2 regions of the Streptomyces azureus genome follow, and region 1 is predicted to be linked to the other one. Evidence: riboswitches for the same ligand, from Rfam matches in the RefSeq annotation. Region 1 holds a riboswitch; the other holds the start of a gene.
What was found. A riboswitch is a leader RNA that binds a small molecule or an ion and turns the genes downstream of it on or off. The one in region 1 is predicted to bind thiamine pyrophosphate.

Region 2: it holds a riboswitch for thiamine pyrophosphate, as region 1 does, so the genes downstream of both, thiO (glycine oxidase ThiO) here and AOQ53_RS29465 (thiamine ABC transporter substrate-binding protein) in region 1, are expected to answer to the same signal.

What each region holds. Positions count from the first base shown of each region.
Region 1 covers NZ_DF968368.1:1,738-8,757, forward strand. The annotation lists gene AOQ53_RS29455 (ABC transporter ATP-binding protein) at 1-167, opposite strand, end outside; gene AOQ53_RS29460 (ABC transporter permease) at 167-1,849, opposite strand; gene AOQ53_RS29465 (thiamine ABC transporter substrate-binding protein) at 1,825-2,862, opposite strand; TPP riboswitch at 2,987-3,093, opposite strand; gene rlmN (23S rRNA (adenine(2503)-C(2))-methyltransferase RlmN) at 3,134-4,240, opposite strand; gene AOQ53_RS29475 (VOC family protein) at 4,343-4,783, opposite strand; gene AOQ53_RS29480 (SRPBCC family protein) at 4,872-5,330, opposite strand; gene AOQ53_RS29485 (phosphatidate cytidylyltransferase) at 5,498-6,643, opposite strand; gene frr (ribosome recycling factor) at 6,643-7,020, opposite strand, start outside.
Region 2 covers NZ_DF968415.1:12,133-19,152, forward strand. The annotation lists gene thiE (thiamine phosphate synthase) at 1-518, opposite strand, end outside; gene AOQ53_RS34090 (Rv2175c family DNA-binding protein) at 1,052-1,417, opposite strand; gene AOQ53_RS34095 (NAD(P)/FAD-dependent oxidoreductase) at 1,495-2,736, opposite strand; gene AOQ53_RS34100 (hypothetical protein) at 2,769-3,119, opposite strand; TPP riboswitch at 3,178-3,289, shown strand; gene thiO (glycine oxidase ThiO) at 3,287-4,456, shown strand; gene thiS (sulfur carrier protein ThiS) at 4,453-4,653, shown strand; gene AOQ53_RS34115 (thiazole synthase) at 4,656-5,450, shown strand; partial or broken gene pknB (Stk1 family PASTA domain-containing Ser/Thr kinase) at 5,647-7,020, shown strand, end outside.

The sequences.
Region 1 (7,020 bases):
GAGTCGAGGGGTTGGAGCCCGGCCACCGCCCGCAGCAGCGTCGACTTGCCGCTGCCGCTGGGCCCGAGCACGCACACGACCTCGTGCTCGGCGACCTCCAGATCGACGGCGTCCAGCACGGCACGCCCGCCGAAACGGACCGTCGCGCCCTGCAGAGCCAGCAGCATCAGAACTCCCCGGTCCGGTCCGTGCGAAGCCTCTCCAGCACCAGCAGGGCCACAGCGCACACCACCATCAGAATCGTCGAAAGGGCCATCGCCTGGCCGTAGTTGACCTCCCCGGGCCGTCCCAGCAGCCGCGCCACGGCCACCGGCAGCGTCGGGTTGTCGGGCCGCGCGATGAACACCGTCGCCCCGAACTCCCCGAGCGACACCGCGAAGGCGAACCCGGCAGCGATCAGCAGCGCCCGCCGCACCATCGGCAGATCCACCTCACGCCACACCCGCCAGGGCGAGGCCCCCAGCACCGAGGCCGCCTCCCGCAGCCGCACGTCCACCGCCCGCAGCACGGGCAGCATCGTCCGCACGACGAACGGCACACCGACCAGCGCCTGCGCGAGCGGCACCAGGATCCACGAGGACCTCAGATCCAGCGGCGGCTCGTCCAGGGCGATCAGGAACCCGAAGCCCACGGTCACCGCGGACACCCCGAGCGGCAGCATCAGCAGCGCGTCGAAGCCGCGCACGAACCGCCCGGCATCCCGTCGGGTGAGCGCGACGGAGGCGAGCCCTCCGATCACCACGGCGATGAGGGTGGCGGCGACGGCGTACGACAGCGAATTGCCGATCGCCTCGATCGGCGCCACCAGGAACACCCCGCCGTCAACCCTGGTCAGCGCCCGGTAGTAGCCGAAGCCGGGCGCGTCCAGGGACCGCTCCACCAGCACCGCGAGCGGCAGCAGGAGCAGCACGACGACGGTGACGAGCACCCCGCCCAGCAGCGCCCACTGCCCGGTGCCGCGCGGCCGGCGCGCGGTCACGGACGGGTCCACCAGCCGCAGCGCCGTCTCCCGCCGCCGTACGGTCCAGGCGTGCAGGGCGAGGATCGCGCCCACCGCCACGAACTGGATCAACGTCAGCACGGCCGCCGTGGACAGGTCGAAGATCTCCGACGTCTGCCGGTAGATCTCCACCTCCAGGGTCGAGAAGGTGGGCCCGCCGAGGATCTGGACGACACCGAAGGAGGTGAAGGTGAACAGGAAGACCATGAGCGCGGCGGCGGCCACGGCGGGCGCGAGCGCCGGCAGCGTGACCTGCCGCCAGGCCCGCAGCGGCGACGCCCCGAGCATCCGCGCGGCTTCCTCCTGCCGCGGGTCGAGCTGCGCCCAGAGCCCGCCGACGGTCCGTACGACGACCGCGTAGTTGAAGAAGACGTGCGCCAGCAGGATCGCCCACACGGTGGTGTCCAGCCGCACCCCCCACAGCTCGTCCAGCAGCCCGCCGCGCCCGACCAGCGCCAGGAACGCCGTACCGACGACGACCGTCGGCAGCACGAACGGCACGGTCACCACCGCCCGCAGGACCTGCTTGCCGCGGAAGTCGAAGCGCGCGAAGACGTACGCGCCGGGCAGCGCGATCAGCAGCGTGAGCGCCGTCGAGACGATCGCCTGCCAGGTGGTGAACCACAGGACGTGCCGGACGTCGGACTGCGCCAGCACCTCCCCGATCCGCCCGAACTGCCAGACCCCGTCGACCTCCAGACCGCGCGCGACGATCGCGGCGACGGGGTAGGCGAAGAAGACGGCGAAGAACGCGACGGGCACGGCGATGAGGCCGAACCGCGCCGCGCTCCCGCGCCGCCGGTCCTTGCGGACGGCTGCTTCGGTTACTTCAGTACGAGCGAGGTCCACGACTTGACCCACTGGTCACGGTGGTCGGCGATCTTCGCCGGGTCCATGGTCTCCGGGTCCTTCGCCTGCGGCCCGTACTTCACGAACTCCGGCGGCACCTGGGCGCCCTCGCGCACCGGGTACACGTACATGTTGAGCGGCATGTCCTCCTGGAACCGCTCGCTGACCAGGAAGTCGAGGAACGCCTTGCCGCCCTTGGTGTTCTTCGCGTTGCTCAGCAGCCCGGCGTACTCGACCTGCCGGAAGCAGGTGCCCTGCGCGACCCCGGTCGGTGCCGTGGTGGGCTTCGGGTCGGTGTAGACGACCTCGACGGGCGGCGAGGAGGCGTACGACACGACGAGCGGCCGGTCCCCCTTGGCCTTCTTCCCGCCGGCCGAGCCGGAGAACTCCTCGTTGTAGGCCTGCTCCCAGCCGTCGACGACCTTCACGCCGTTGGCCTTGAGCTTCTTCCAGTAGTCCTGCCAGCCCTCGTCGCCGTACTTCGCGGCGGTGCCGAGCAGGAAACCCAGGCCGGGCGAGGAGGTGGAGGCGTTCTCGGTGACCAGGAGGTTCTTGTACTGGGGCTTGACCAGGTCGTCGAAGCTGCGCGGCGGGGCGAGCTTGTGGTCGGCGAAGTACTTCTTGTCGTAGTTGACACAGATGTCGCCGGTGTCGACGGGCGTGACCCGGTGCTGCTCCTGGTCGGCCCGGTACTCCGGCGCGATCCGGTCCGAGCCCTTCGCCTCGTACGGCTGGAACAGGCCGTTGTCGAGGGCGCGGGACAGCAGTGTGTTGTCGACGCCGAAGAAGACGTCGCCCTGCGGGTTGTCCTTGGTCAGGATGGCCTTGTTCACGGCCTGCCCGGCATCGCCGTCCTCGAGGACGTTCACCTTGTAGCCGGACTGCTTCTCGAACGCCGCGATGACGCCCTTCGAGGCGGCCCACGAGTTGTGGCTGACGAGGGTCACGGTCTTGGAGTCGCCGGATCCCGGGCCGCCGTCGGACGACCCGCACGCGGCGAGCGTGCCGGCCATGCCGAGCCCGACAACCACCGCCGTCAGCCGCTTGATGTTGTTGCTCACTGGATTCCTCCTGGAGGACCAGGAGAAGACGCGGCCCTGCCCGGGATCTCTGGGATTCCCGGGCAGGGCGCAACAGCTCGAGTGATGACCGATCTCCCTACCCAGAATGACCTGGGCCAGGTTCGGAGGGTCTGCGGCCGTGTGCCGCACTCTCAGCGCTGTGGCGCTCCCCTGTCGGAATATGAAGGTGTCGGAAAATGCGGTTGTGCTTACGCCCGTCAGACTACCGTTCGGTGGCCGCGAGCTGACCACACGCCCCGTCGATCTCCTGACCACGGGTGTCCCGGATCGTCACCGGCACACCATGGGCCGCGATCGCCTCCACGAACGCCTTCTCGTCCTCGGGCCGCGAAGCGGTCCACTTGGAGCCGGGCGTCGGGTTGAGCGGAATCAGGTTCACGTGCACGGGCCTGCCCTTGAGCATCCGCCCGAGCCGGTCACCGCGCCAGGCCTGGTCGTTGATGTCCCGGATCAGCGCGTACTCGATGGACAGCCGGCGCCCGGACTTGGCGCTGTACTCGAAGCCGGCATCCAGCACCTCCCGGACCTTCCACCGCGTGTTCACGGGCACGAGGGTGTCGCGCAGCTCGTCGTCGGGGGCGTGCAGCGAGATCGCGAGGCGGCACTTGAGGCCCTCGTCGGCGAACCTGTGGATGGCCGGGACGAGACCGACCGTCGAGACGGTGATCCCGCGCTGCGACAGCCCCAGCCCGTCGGGCTCGGGGTCGGTGAGCCGCCGGATGGAGCCGAGGACCCGGTTGTAGTTGGCGAGCGGCTCGCCCATGCCCATGAACACGATGTTGCTGAGCCGCGCCGGCCCGCCCGGCACCTCTCCGTCCCTGAGCGCCCGCATACCGTCCACGATCTGGTGCACGATCTCGGCGGTGGACAGATTCCGGTCGAGCCCCGCCTGCCCGGTCGCACAGAACGGGCAGTTCATCCCGCATCCGGCCTGCGAGCTGATGCACATGGTCACCCGGTCCGGATAGCGCATCAGCACGGACTCGACGAGCGTCCCGTCGAACAGCCGCCACAGCGTCTTGCGCGTGGCGCCCTGGTCGGTCGACAGATGCCGCACGACGGTCATCAGCTCGGGCAGCAGCGCCTCCTGGAGCCGGCCGCGGGAGCCGGCCGGAATATCGGTCCACTGCTCCGGATCGTGCGCGTACCGCGCGAAGTAGTGCTGCGAGAGCTGCTTGGCACGAAACGGCTTCTCCCCGACAGCGGCAACGGCCTCCTTGCGCTCGGCAGGAGTGAGGTCGGCGAGATGCCGCGGCGGCTTCTTGGCTCCGCGCGGGGCGACGAAAGTGAGTTCTCCGGGCTTAGGCATGGCCGTACCAGTGTCGCAGATCGATTCACGTGACCTGCGACCGTCACGTCTCAGGGTCGTCGCCTGGGTGCAGGATCCCTTCGGCAATGGCAGCGGCAGCCTTCAGCCGAGCTGCTCGGCCAGTCCGACGATGACGCCCTCGGGGCCGCGGAGGTAGCAGAGCCGGTAGCTGTCCTCGTACCGCACCACGTCACCGACGAGTTCGGCGCCGTGGGTGTGCAGGCGGGCAACGGCGTCCTCGATGTCGTCGACGGCGAACATGATGCGGCGAATGCCCAGCGTGTTCGCCGGCGCGTCCTTCGGTTCGGGACGGATCGCCTTCGGCTGGTGGAACATCGCCAGCTCGATTCGGCCGTGACCGTCCGGGGTCCGCAGCATGGCGATCTCCTGTCGGACGTCCTCGAGCCCGATGACCCGCTCCACCCAAGCTCCCTCGGCCGGCCCCCTGCCCTCCAGCTCCATGCCGAGTTCGACGAAGAACGAAAGGACGGCGTCGAGGTCGTCGACAACGATGAGGACGCTGTCCATCCGCTGGATCGTCATGCCGGGTCTCCTCGGAATGGCAGGGCCACGGCGGCGAGACCCTGTCCGGACACAGCAGTGGCCGACACACGTCGGCCGTACCCCTTTTTCAGAGGCCCTTCTCTCCCATGTGCTCCAGCCGGTCCTTGAGGATCTGCTCGTTGCGCGGCAGTTCCTTGCGGACCTGGGGGCGTACGACGAGCGGGACGAGGACCTTGCCGACGCCGTGGCCCTCGAAGTCGACCTCGATCGTCACGTGGGAGCGCCGCCCCTCGTCGAACGGCTCGACCTCGCCGTGCACCCGTGCCCGGACGGGTCCGTCGACACCCCGCATGCCCCAGCTGTGCGGCGGGTCGTACTCCGTGACCTCCATGGTCATCGGCATGACCCGGCGGCCGATGTGCCGGGTGACCCGCATCCGGGAGCCGACGCCGACGGGCCCTTCGTCGAGACGTTCCGCGGACACGGCGCTCAGCTGCCACTCCGGCAGCCGCTCGGCGTCCGTGACGTAGTCGTAGACGTCCTCGGGACGCCGGTCGACATCGATGGTCTGTCGAATGCTGGACATGATGTCCCCCTTTGCGACGTACACCTGAATCGTCCCACTTGGCGACGCCGCAAGCACCTCCGCACGACGACGGCGAGCCCCCGCCGACCATCGGACGGGAGCTCCCCACAAAGGCCATGAGGCCGGAAAAACCGCAAGGCCCTAAAGGTGGTCAAAGCCGTATAGCCTCAGCCGGACCCGACGAAGAGCACGAGCAACAGCCACACCACAGGAGCCGTGGGCAACAGCGAGTCCAGCCGGTCCATGATGCCGCCATGCCCCGGCAGCAGCGTGCCCATGTCCTTGATGCCGAGGTCCCGCTTGATCATGGACTCGCCGAGGTCGCCGAGCGTGGCGCTGACCGCGACCGCGAGGCCGAGCAACAGCCCCTGCCACCAGGCACCGCCGTCGATGAGGAACTCCAGACACAGCGCGCCCGCCACCATGGCGAAGGCGACCGCGCCGAGCAGACCCTCGCGGGTCTTGCCGGGACTGATGCGCGGCGCGAGCTTGTGACGGCCGAAGCGCCAGCCGACCGCGTAGGCACCAGTGTCGCTGACGACCGTGAGCAGCAGGAACGTGAGCACCCGCTGCGGCCCGTCGTCCGCCGTCAGCATCATCGCGACGAAGGTCGCCAGGAACGGCACGTAGAACACCGCGAAGACGCCCGCCGTGACGTCCCTGAGGTAGTTCTCGGGCGGCTCCGTCATGCGCCACACCAGCACCGCCAGTGCCGTGAGCGCCATGGCGACCCAGGCGCCCTCGGCGCCCCGGACGTACCCGGCGACGACCATCGCGGCACCGCCGAGCGCGAGCGGCACGAGGGGCGCCCGGATGCCCTTGCGTTCGTCCAGCCGCTTGGTCAGCTCCCAGAGGCCCACCACGACGGCGACCGCGATCACGCCGACGAACACGGCCTTGACGACGAACAGTGATGCGACGATCACCGCGCCCAGCCCGACCCCGACCCCTATCGCGGCACTCAGGTCGCGACCCGCGCTCTTCTTCTGCGGCTTGGGTGCCGGCTCTGCGGCGTCGGGCATGGGCTCCGGATTCGTCTCGTTTCGGACCGGGGAGCCGCTCAGCCGAGCAGCTCCCCGGTCGTCATCCTGGTCTCCGCCGTATTCGGCTACGTCGGGCACGATGGGCATGGGGCGAGTCTGAGGCGCTTCATGCGCATCGTATGCGGGACCCGCCGGAGCGGCCCCCTGGGCGTGCCCATGGCCAGGGCTGTGGGCGTACCCATGGCTGTGGGCGTACCCATGGCCATGCCCTTGGTCGGTGGGCCCCCAGTACCCGGCCTGCGGCGGCGCCCCCCAGGAAGAGTCGTTCATCAGACCTCGAGCAGCTCCGCTTCCTTGTGCTTCAGGAGCTCGTCCACCTGCGCCACGTACTTGTGGGTGGTGTCGTCGAGCTCCTTCTCCGCACGGCGGCCCTCGTCCTCGCCGATCTCGCCGTCCTTGATCAGCTTGTCGATGGCGTCCTTGGCCTTGCGGCGCACGGAGCGGATGGAGACCTTGGCGTCCTCACCCTTGCTCTTGGCGACCTTGATGTACTCGCGGCGGCGCTCCTCGGTCAGCTCGGGGAACACCACCCGGATGATGTTGCCGTCGTTGCTCGGGTTGACGCCCAGGTCGGAGTCGCGGATCGCCTGCTCGATGTTGCGCAGCGCGCTCTTGTCGAACGGGGTCACCACGGCCATGCGCGGCTC
Region 2 (7,020 bases), on a different contig from region 1:
GCGAACCAGGGCCGGTCGGTGCCGAGGGCGGCGGTGTACCGGACGAGGTCCAGGCCGGGGGCGTGGCGGCCGGGCTTGGTGGGGGTGGGCCAGCAGGGGCCGGTGCAGAAGTAGTCCACGCCGTCCTGGACGGCGGCCGCGGCGGCCTCGGACTCGGCGTGCGTGGAGCGGCCGATCAGGACGTCGTCGCCGAGGATCGCGCGGGCCGCGGAGACGGGCAGGTCGCCCTGGCCGAGGTGCAGTACGTCGGAGCCGGCGGCGTGGGCGACGTCCGCGCGGTCGTTGACCGCGAGCAGCTTGCCGTGCCGGGCGCAGGCGTCGGCGAAGACGGCCAGGTGCTCCAGCTCCTCGGCCGCCTCCATGCCCTTGTCCCGCAACTGCACGATGTCGACCCCGCCCGCCAGTACGGCGTCCAGGAACTCCACGAGATCGCCCTGGCGCTTGCGCGCGTCGGTGCAGAGGTAGACCCGGGCGTCGGCGAGCTGGGCGCGGGCGGTGGTGGCGGTGGTGGCGGCCATGCGTGTCCCCCTGGTTGTCAGTGGCGTACGGGTGCGGGGTGCGCCTGTGGCGGCGCACAGCTGCGGGCGCGCCCCCTGGCGGCGCACGCGTGCGGATGCGCCTCCTGGCGGCGTACAGGTGCGGATGCGCCGTGGCGGCGCACGGGTGCTGCTGCCCCCGTGAGCGTACGGATGCGGGTGCATCCGCCGACGTAGAAGTGCGGGTGCGCCCATGGTGGCGTACGGACGCGAGATGTGCCTGGGCCGGTGGCGTTACGGGCGGACCCCAGGCGCCCGCGTTCGTGGCGGACGGCAGGTGCGGCACCCCTGCGCACGGCACGCGCAGGCGGCCAGGGCGCCGGAGCGCCCCGCTCCGGTGACTCCGGTGCGAGCCTCGCCCGGGGCCCTGCACGGACCGCCACAGGCGGCCCACGCCCCGGTCGGGCGCGAGCCACCCCTGGCCGGGACCCGGCGGGCCCCGGCCCACACACCGGGCGGTTGTTCAGTCCGGTCCCACTCGTACGGCACCGGACGGTTGTTTCGGTCGAGGTCGGTCAGACGGCGAGCGCCTGGGCTCGGCGCTTCACCTCCGTGCCGCGATTCTCGCTCAGGGCCTGTGCCGGCGTACCGGGCAGGCTCGGGTCGGGGGTGAAGAGCCACTCCAGCATCTCTTCGACCGTGAAGCCGTCGTCCCGCAGGAGCGTCAGGGTCCCGGCCAGACCCTTGACGACCTTGTCCCCGTCGATGAAGGCCGCGGGGACGTGCAGTGCGCGGTTCTCACCACGGCGTACGGCGATGAGCTGGCCCTCCTTGACCAGCTGCCGCACGCGCGTCACCTCGACGCCGAGCTGTTCGGCGATGTCGGGGAGGGTGAGCCAGGCAGGGACGAGAGCATCGATCTTTGCGTCAATCTCGGTCACGGAAACCAGCCTGCCATCCCCCACTGACAGTCGGAAGTCGGGCCCGCCCACCTGGGCGGACACTGGCTCCTCTCGAGCTACGCCGTCGCCGCCTTCAACGGCCTCGCCGGGTCCGCCAGCAACGCCGGATTCATCGGCGTGCCCGACTCGATCAGGCGGCGGCCCTGCGCCAGGTCCCGGGGGCGGCCCACCGCCAGCAGCGCGACCAGCCGGTCGCCGCGGAGCCAGCAGACCGTCCAGGCCGGTCCGGCCGGATCGCCCCGCCACAGGGTCGTGTCGGCGGCCGCGTGATGACCGGCGTACTGCACGAACCGCCCGAACTGCTCGGACCAGAAGTACGGCACGGGGTCGTACACCGCCGGGGTCTCCCCCGACGCCCGGCCGACGATGTTCACGGCGACCGTGCGCGGTCCCTGGAGGGCGTTGTCCCAGTGGTGCACCAGCAGGCGCTCGCCGTACCGGCCGGAGGGGAAGGAGGCACAGTCGCCGACCGCGTACACGTCGGGCGCCGACGAACGCAGGTGCTGGTCGGCCACGATCTCGCCGCGCGTGCCCAGCTCGATCCCGGAGCCGGCCAGCCAGGCCGTGGCCGGACGGGCGCCGATGCCGACGACGACCGCGCCCGCGGGCAGCCGCGAGCCGTCGTCCAGAACGACAGCGCCGGGTTCCACACGCTCCACGCGCGCGTGCGTCCGCAGTACGGCACCCGCGTCGGCGTACCAGCCGGCCATCGGCGCGGCGACCTCGGCGGGCAGCGCCCCGGCGAGCGGGCGTTCGGCGGCCTCCACGACGGTCACCGCGCAGCCCGCCTCGCGCGCGGCCGTGGCGAACTCCGCGCCGATCCAGCCCGCGCCGACGACCACGATGTCGTGCCGGCGGGCCAGCACCGGCCGCAGCCGCTCGGCGTCGTCCAGGGTGCGCAGCAGATGCACGCCCGGCACGCCCGCCGCCCCGGGCAGCCGGATCGGTTCGGCACCGGTCGCGACGACCAGGACGTCGTACGGCACGGGCCCGTCCTCGGTGTCCAGCTCGTGGTCGCCGGGGCGCAGGCCCCGCACCTCGCAGCCGAGCCGAAGTTCGATGCCGAGGGCCTCGAAGTCGACGTCGAAGGCGGAGCCCTCGGCCTTGCCGAGCAGGACGGCCTTGGACAAGGGGGGCCGGTCGTACGGCTGGTGGGGCTCGGCGCCGATCAGGCTCACGGTGCCGGTGAAGCCCTGCTCGCGCAGGGCGACCGCGGTCTGCACACCGGCCATGCCCGCGCCCGCCACGACCACGCGCCGCGGCGCGGACGAACCTGGTGCCTGCGTCTGCTCGCTCACCTGATCACCATAGACAACTGACACTTTGTCAGTCAGTGCTCATGCGCAGTGACCTGCTCCACAACGCTCGTCCCGCTGCCCGCCTGGGACTCCCACTCCCAGCTCTCCTCCAGCCGCACCCGCCCGTCGGGCAGTTCCACGACCGTCGACACGCAGTGCCCGGAGGAGGTGGTTCCATCCCCCTTGAGCTGTACGTACCGGAAGTCCAGTCTGTCGCCCTCCCGGGTTCCGACGAGATGTCCGCGTACGACGTCGCCGCCCGTGTACTCGGCCCAGACCTCGCCGTCCTTCTCGTGGTACGTGAACCGGGTGCGGGTCCCCACCTGGCCCGGTGCCTGGTCGGCGACCGGGGCGAGGACGAGACCGTCGAGGGATCGGGCCATGGCGGTGGTGGCTCCCTTACTGCGCCGTACGGCATCGGGCTAGGGTGGGTGGCCAACGTAAGGCACTCGCGGGAGCCCGGACGCACCGGGCTGAGAGGGAGGCTGGCGGCCTCCGACCGTACGAACCTGATCCGGGTCATGCCGGCGAAGGGAGGGGCTGGACGCCCATGTCGCGTACGCGAACGTCAGACGTCCTCGTCATCGGGGGCGGGATCATCGGCCTGGTCACCGCGTGGCGGGCCGCGCAACGCGGGCTCGCCACGGCCGTGCTGGACCCGGAGCCGGGCGGCGGAGCCGCACAGGTGGCGGCCGGGATGCTGGCCGCCGTCACGGAACTGCACTACGGCGAGCAGACCCTGCTCGGTCTGAATCTCGCCTCCGCCCGGCGCTATCCGGACTTCGCGGCCGAGCTCACCGAGCAGACCGGCCACGACCTCGGCTACCGCCGGTGCGGCACGCTCGCGGTGGCCCTGGACGCCGACGACCGGGCCCATCTGCGCGAACTGCACACCTTGCAGCAGCAGTCGGGCCTGGAGTCCCAATGGCTGTCGGGACGGGAGTGCCGGCGTCTGGAGCCGATGCTCGCACCGGGCGTGCGCGGCGGGCTGCGGGTCGACGGCGACCACCAGATCGACCCGCGGCGGCTGGCCGGGGCGCTGGTCACGGCGTGCGAGCGGGCCGGTGTGGTCTTCCACCGGGTGTGGGCCGAGCGGCTCACCGTCGTACGGGACCGGGCCACTGGCGTCGTCACGGGCGACGGCACCCCGCTGGACGCCGAGCAGGTCGTGCTGGCCGGGGGCAGCCTCAGCGGGCGACTGGCGGGCGTCCCGGACGACGTGCTGCCGCCCGTGCGGCCGGTGAAGGGGCAGGTCGTACGGCTGACCATGCCGCAGCGGCACGGGGCGTTCCTGAGCCGGACCGTGCGCGCGGTCGTCCGCGGCAGCCACGTCTACCTGGTGCCGCGCGAGAGCGGCGAGCTGGTCGTCGGGGCGACCAGCGAGGAACTGGGCTGGGACACCACCGTGACCGCGGGCGGCGTGTACGAGCTGCTGCGCGACGCGCACGAGCTGGTCCCGGGCATCACCGAGCTGCCGCTCACCGAGACCCGGGCCGGGCTGCGGCCCGGCTCCCCCGACAACGCGCCGCTGCTCGGCCCGACCGGGCTGGACGGACTGCTGCTGGCCACCGGGCACTACCGCAACGGCGTCCTGCTCACGCCGGTCACCGGCGACGCCATGGCGCACGTCCTGGCGACGGGTGAGCTCCCCGAGGAGGCCCGCCCCTTCACCCCGAAGCGATTCAGCGCCGTCACCGCACTCACGGAGCAGCCCGCATGAACATCTCCGTCAACGGGGAGCCCCGGGACGTCCGGCCCGGTACGGCTCTCGACACCGTCGTGAGGTCGCTCACCGCCTCGCCGTCCGGCGTGGCCGCCGCCCTCAACGAAACCGTCGTCCCGCGCGCGCAGTGGCCGTCCACACCCCTGGCCGAGGGAGACCGCGTGGAAGTCCTCACCGCCGTCCAAGGAGGCTGACCATGGCCGACGATCCGTTTGTCCTCGGTGGTACGTCCTTCACGTCCCGCCTGATCATGGGTACGGGCGGGGCATCCAGCCTCGATGTGCTGGAGCGGTCGCTGGTCGCGTCCGGGACGGAGCTGACGACGGTCGCGATGCGCCGGGTGAACGCCTCGGTGCACGGCTCGGTGCTGTCCGTCCTGGACAAGCTCGGCATTCGCGTCCTGCCCAACACGGCCGGTTGCTTCACCGCCGGCGAGGCCGTCCTGACCGCCCGCCTCGCGCGCGAGGCCCTCGGCACCGACCTGGTCAAGCTGGAGGTCATCGCCGACGAGCGGACCCTGCTGCCGGATCCGATCGAACTGCTCGAGGCGGCCGAGACGCTGGTCGACGACGGGTTCACGGTGCTGCCGTACACCAACGACGACCCCGTGCTCGCGCGGAAGCTCGAGGACGTCGGCTGTGCGGCGATCATGCCGCTCGGTTCGCCGATCGGCTCCGGGCTGGGCATTCGCAATCCGCACAACTTCCAGCTGATCGTCGAGCACGCGCGCGTGCCGGTGATTCTGGACGCGGGGGCCGGTACCGCGTCGGATGCGGCGTTGGCGATGGAGCTGGGGTGCGCGGGTGTGATGCTCGCCTCGGCGGTGACGCGGGCGCGGGAGCCGGTGCTGATGGCCGACGCGATGCGGCATGCGGTGGAGGCGGGGCGGTTGGCGTACCGCGCCGGGCGCATTCCTCGGCGGCACTTCGCGGAGGCGTCTTCGCCGGCCGAGGGGATGGCTGTGCTGGATCCGGAGCGGCCTGCCTTTTAAGTGACTCGGCGTCGTTGCCGAGGCCGGGCGGTCCGCAGCCCGGCGTGGCGGGGTGCCGATTCCTTGGGACGGGTGCCGCCCAGCGGCACGACTGCCCGCGACGGCGGCCTGACGCACGTCACAGGTCCGCTTCAGTCGCGCCCCGAAAACCGCGGGGGCGATGGAGCTGTCAGTCGTGGCTCGTACACTCGCCTGCGTGGACACGACCCTTCAGGACCCCTTGGTCGGGCAGGTGCTCGACGGCCGGTATCGCATCGACGCGCGGATCGCGGTCGGCGGGATGGCCACGGTCTACCGGGCCGTGGACACCCGGCTCGACCGGGTCCTCGCGCTCAAGGTGATGCACCCCTCGCTCGCGGTCGACGGCTCGTTCGTCGAGCGGTTCATCCGCGAGGCCAAGTCGGTGGCCCGGCTGGCTCACCCGAACGTGGTGCAGGTCTTCGACCAGGGCACTGACGGCAGTTACGTCTACCTCGCCATGGAGTACGTCGCGGGCTGCACCCTGCGGGACGTGCTGCGCGAGCGCGGGGCCCTTCAGCCGCGTGCCGCCCTGGACATCCTGGAGCCGGTGCTGGCCGCGCTGGGCGCCGCGCACCGCGCCGGGTTCGTGCACCGGGACATGAAGCCCGAAAACGTCCTGATAGGGGACGACGGCCGGGTCAAGGTCGCCGACTTCGGGCTCGTACGGGCCGTGGACACGGTGACGAACACCACCGGCACCGTGCTCGGCACGGTCTCGTACCTCGCCCCCGAGCAGATAGAGAACGGCACCGCCGACCCCCGCGTCGACGTGTACGCGTGCGGCGTGATGCTGTACGAGATGCTGACCGGCGACAAGCCGCACGACGGGGACTCCCCGGCCGTGATCCTCTACAAGCACCTGCACGAGGACGTCCCGCCGCCCTCGGCCGCCGTGCCCGGTCTGGCGTACGAGCTGGACGAGATGGTGGCCTCGGCGACCGCCCGCACCCCGGACATCCGACCGCACGACGCGGTGGCGCTGCTCGCGCAGGTCCGTGCCGGGCGTGCCCGGCTGACCGTGGAGCAGCTGGACGCGGTACCGCCGCAGGCGCTCGCCGCGGACCACGACAACGCCGACGACCGTACGAGCGTGATCCCGCGGGCGCTGGCCACGCCGCGCCCCCTGCCCGTCAACGAGGACGAGGAGGGGGCCGCGCTCAACCGCACCAGCCGCTTCGAGTCCCCGCCGCCCCCGCCGTCCCGGGGCCGCTCGGGGCCCCGGCGGGGCCCGATGGCGATCGTCGTCGCCGTCCTTCTCGTGCTCGGACTCGGCGCCGGTGTCTGGTACATCAACTCGGGCCAGTTCACCGAGGTCCCCCGGCTGCTGTCGAAGACCGAAGCGCAAGCCCAGGCCCAGCTGGAGGAGGCCGGGCTCGAGGTCGGCAAGGTCAGCCACGCCTACAGCGACACCGTCAAGCGCGGCACGATCATCGGTACCTACCCTGCGCCGGGCGCCCGTATCCGCCGCCACGACTCCGTGTCCTTCACCGTCTCCGACGGCCCGGAGAAGGTGCGGGTGCCCGCCCTGGCGGGCCAGCGGCTGGACAGG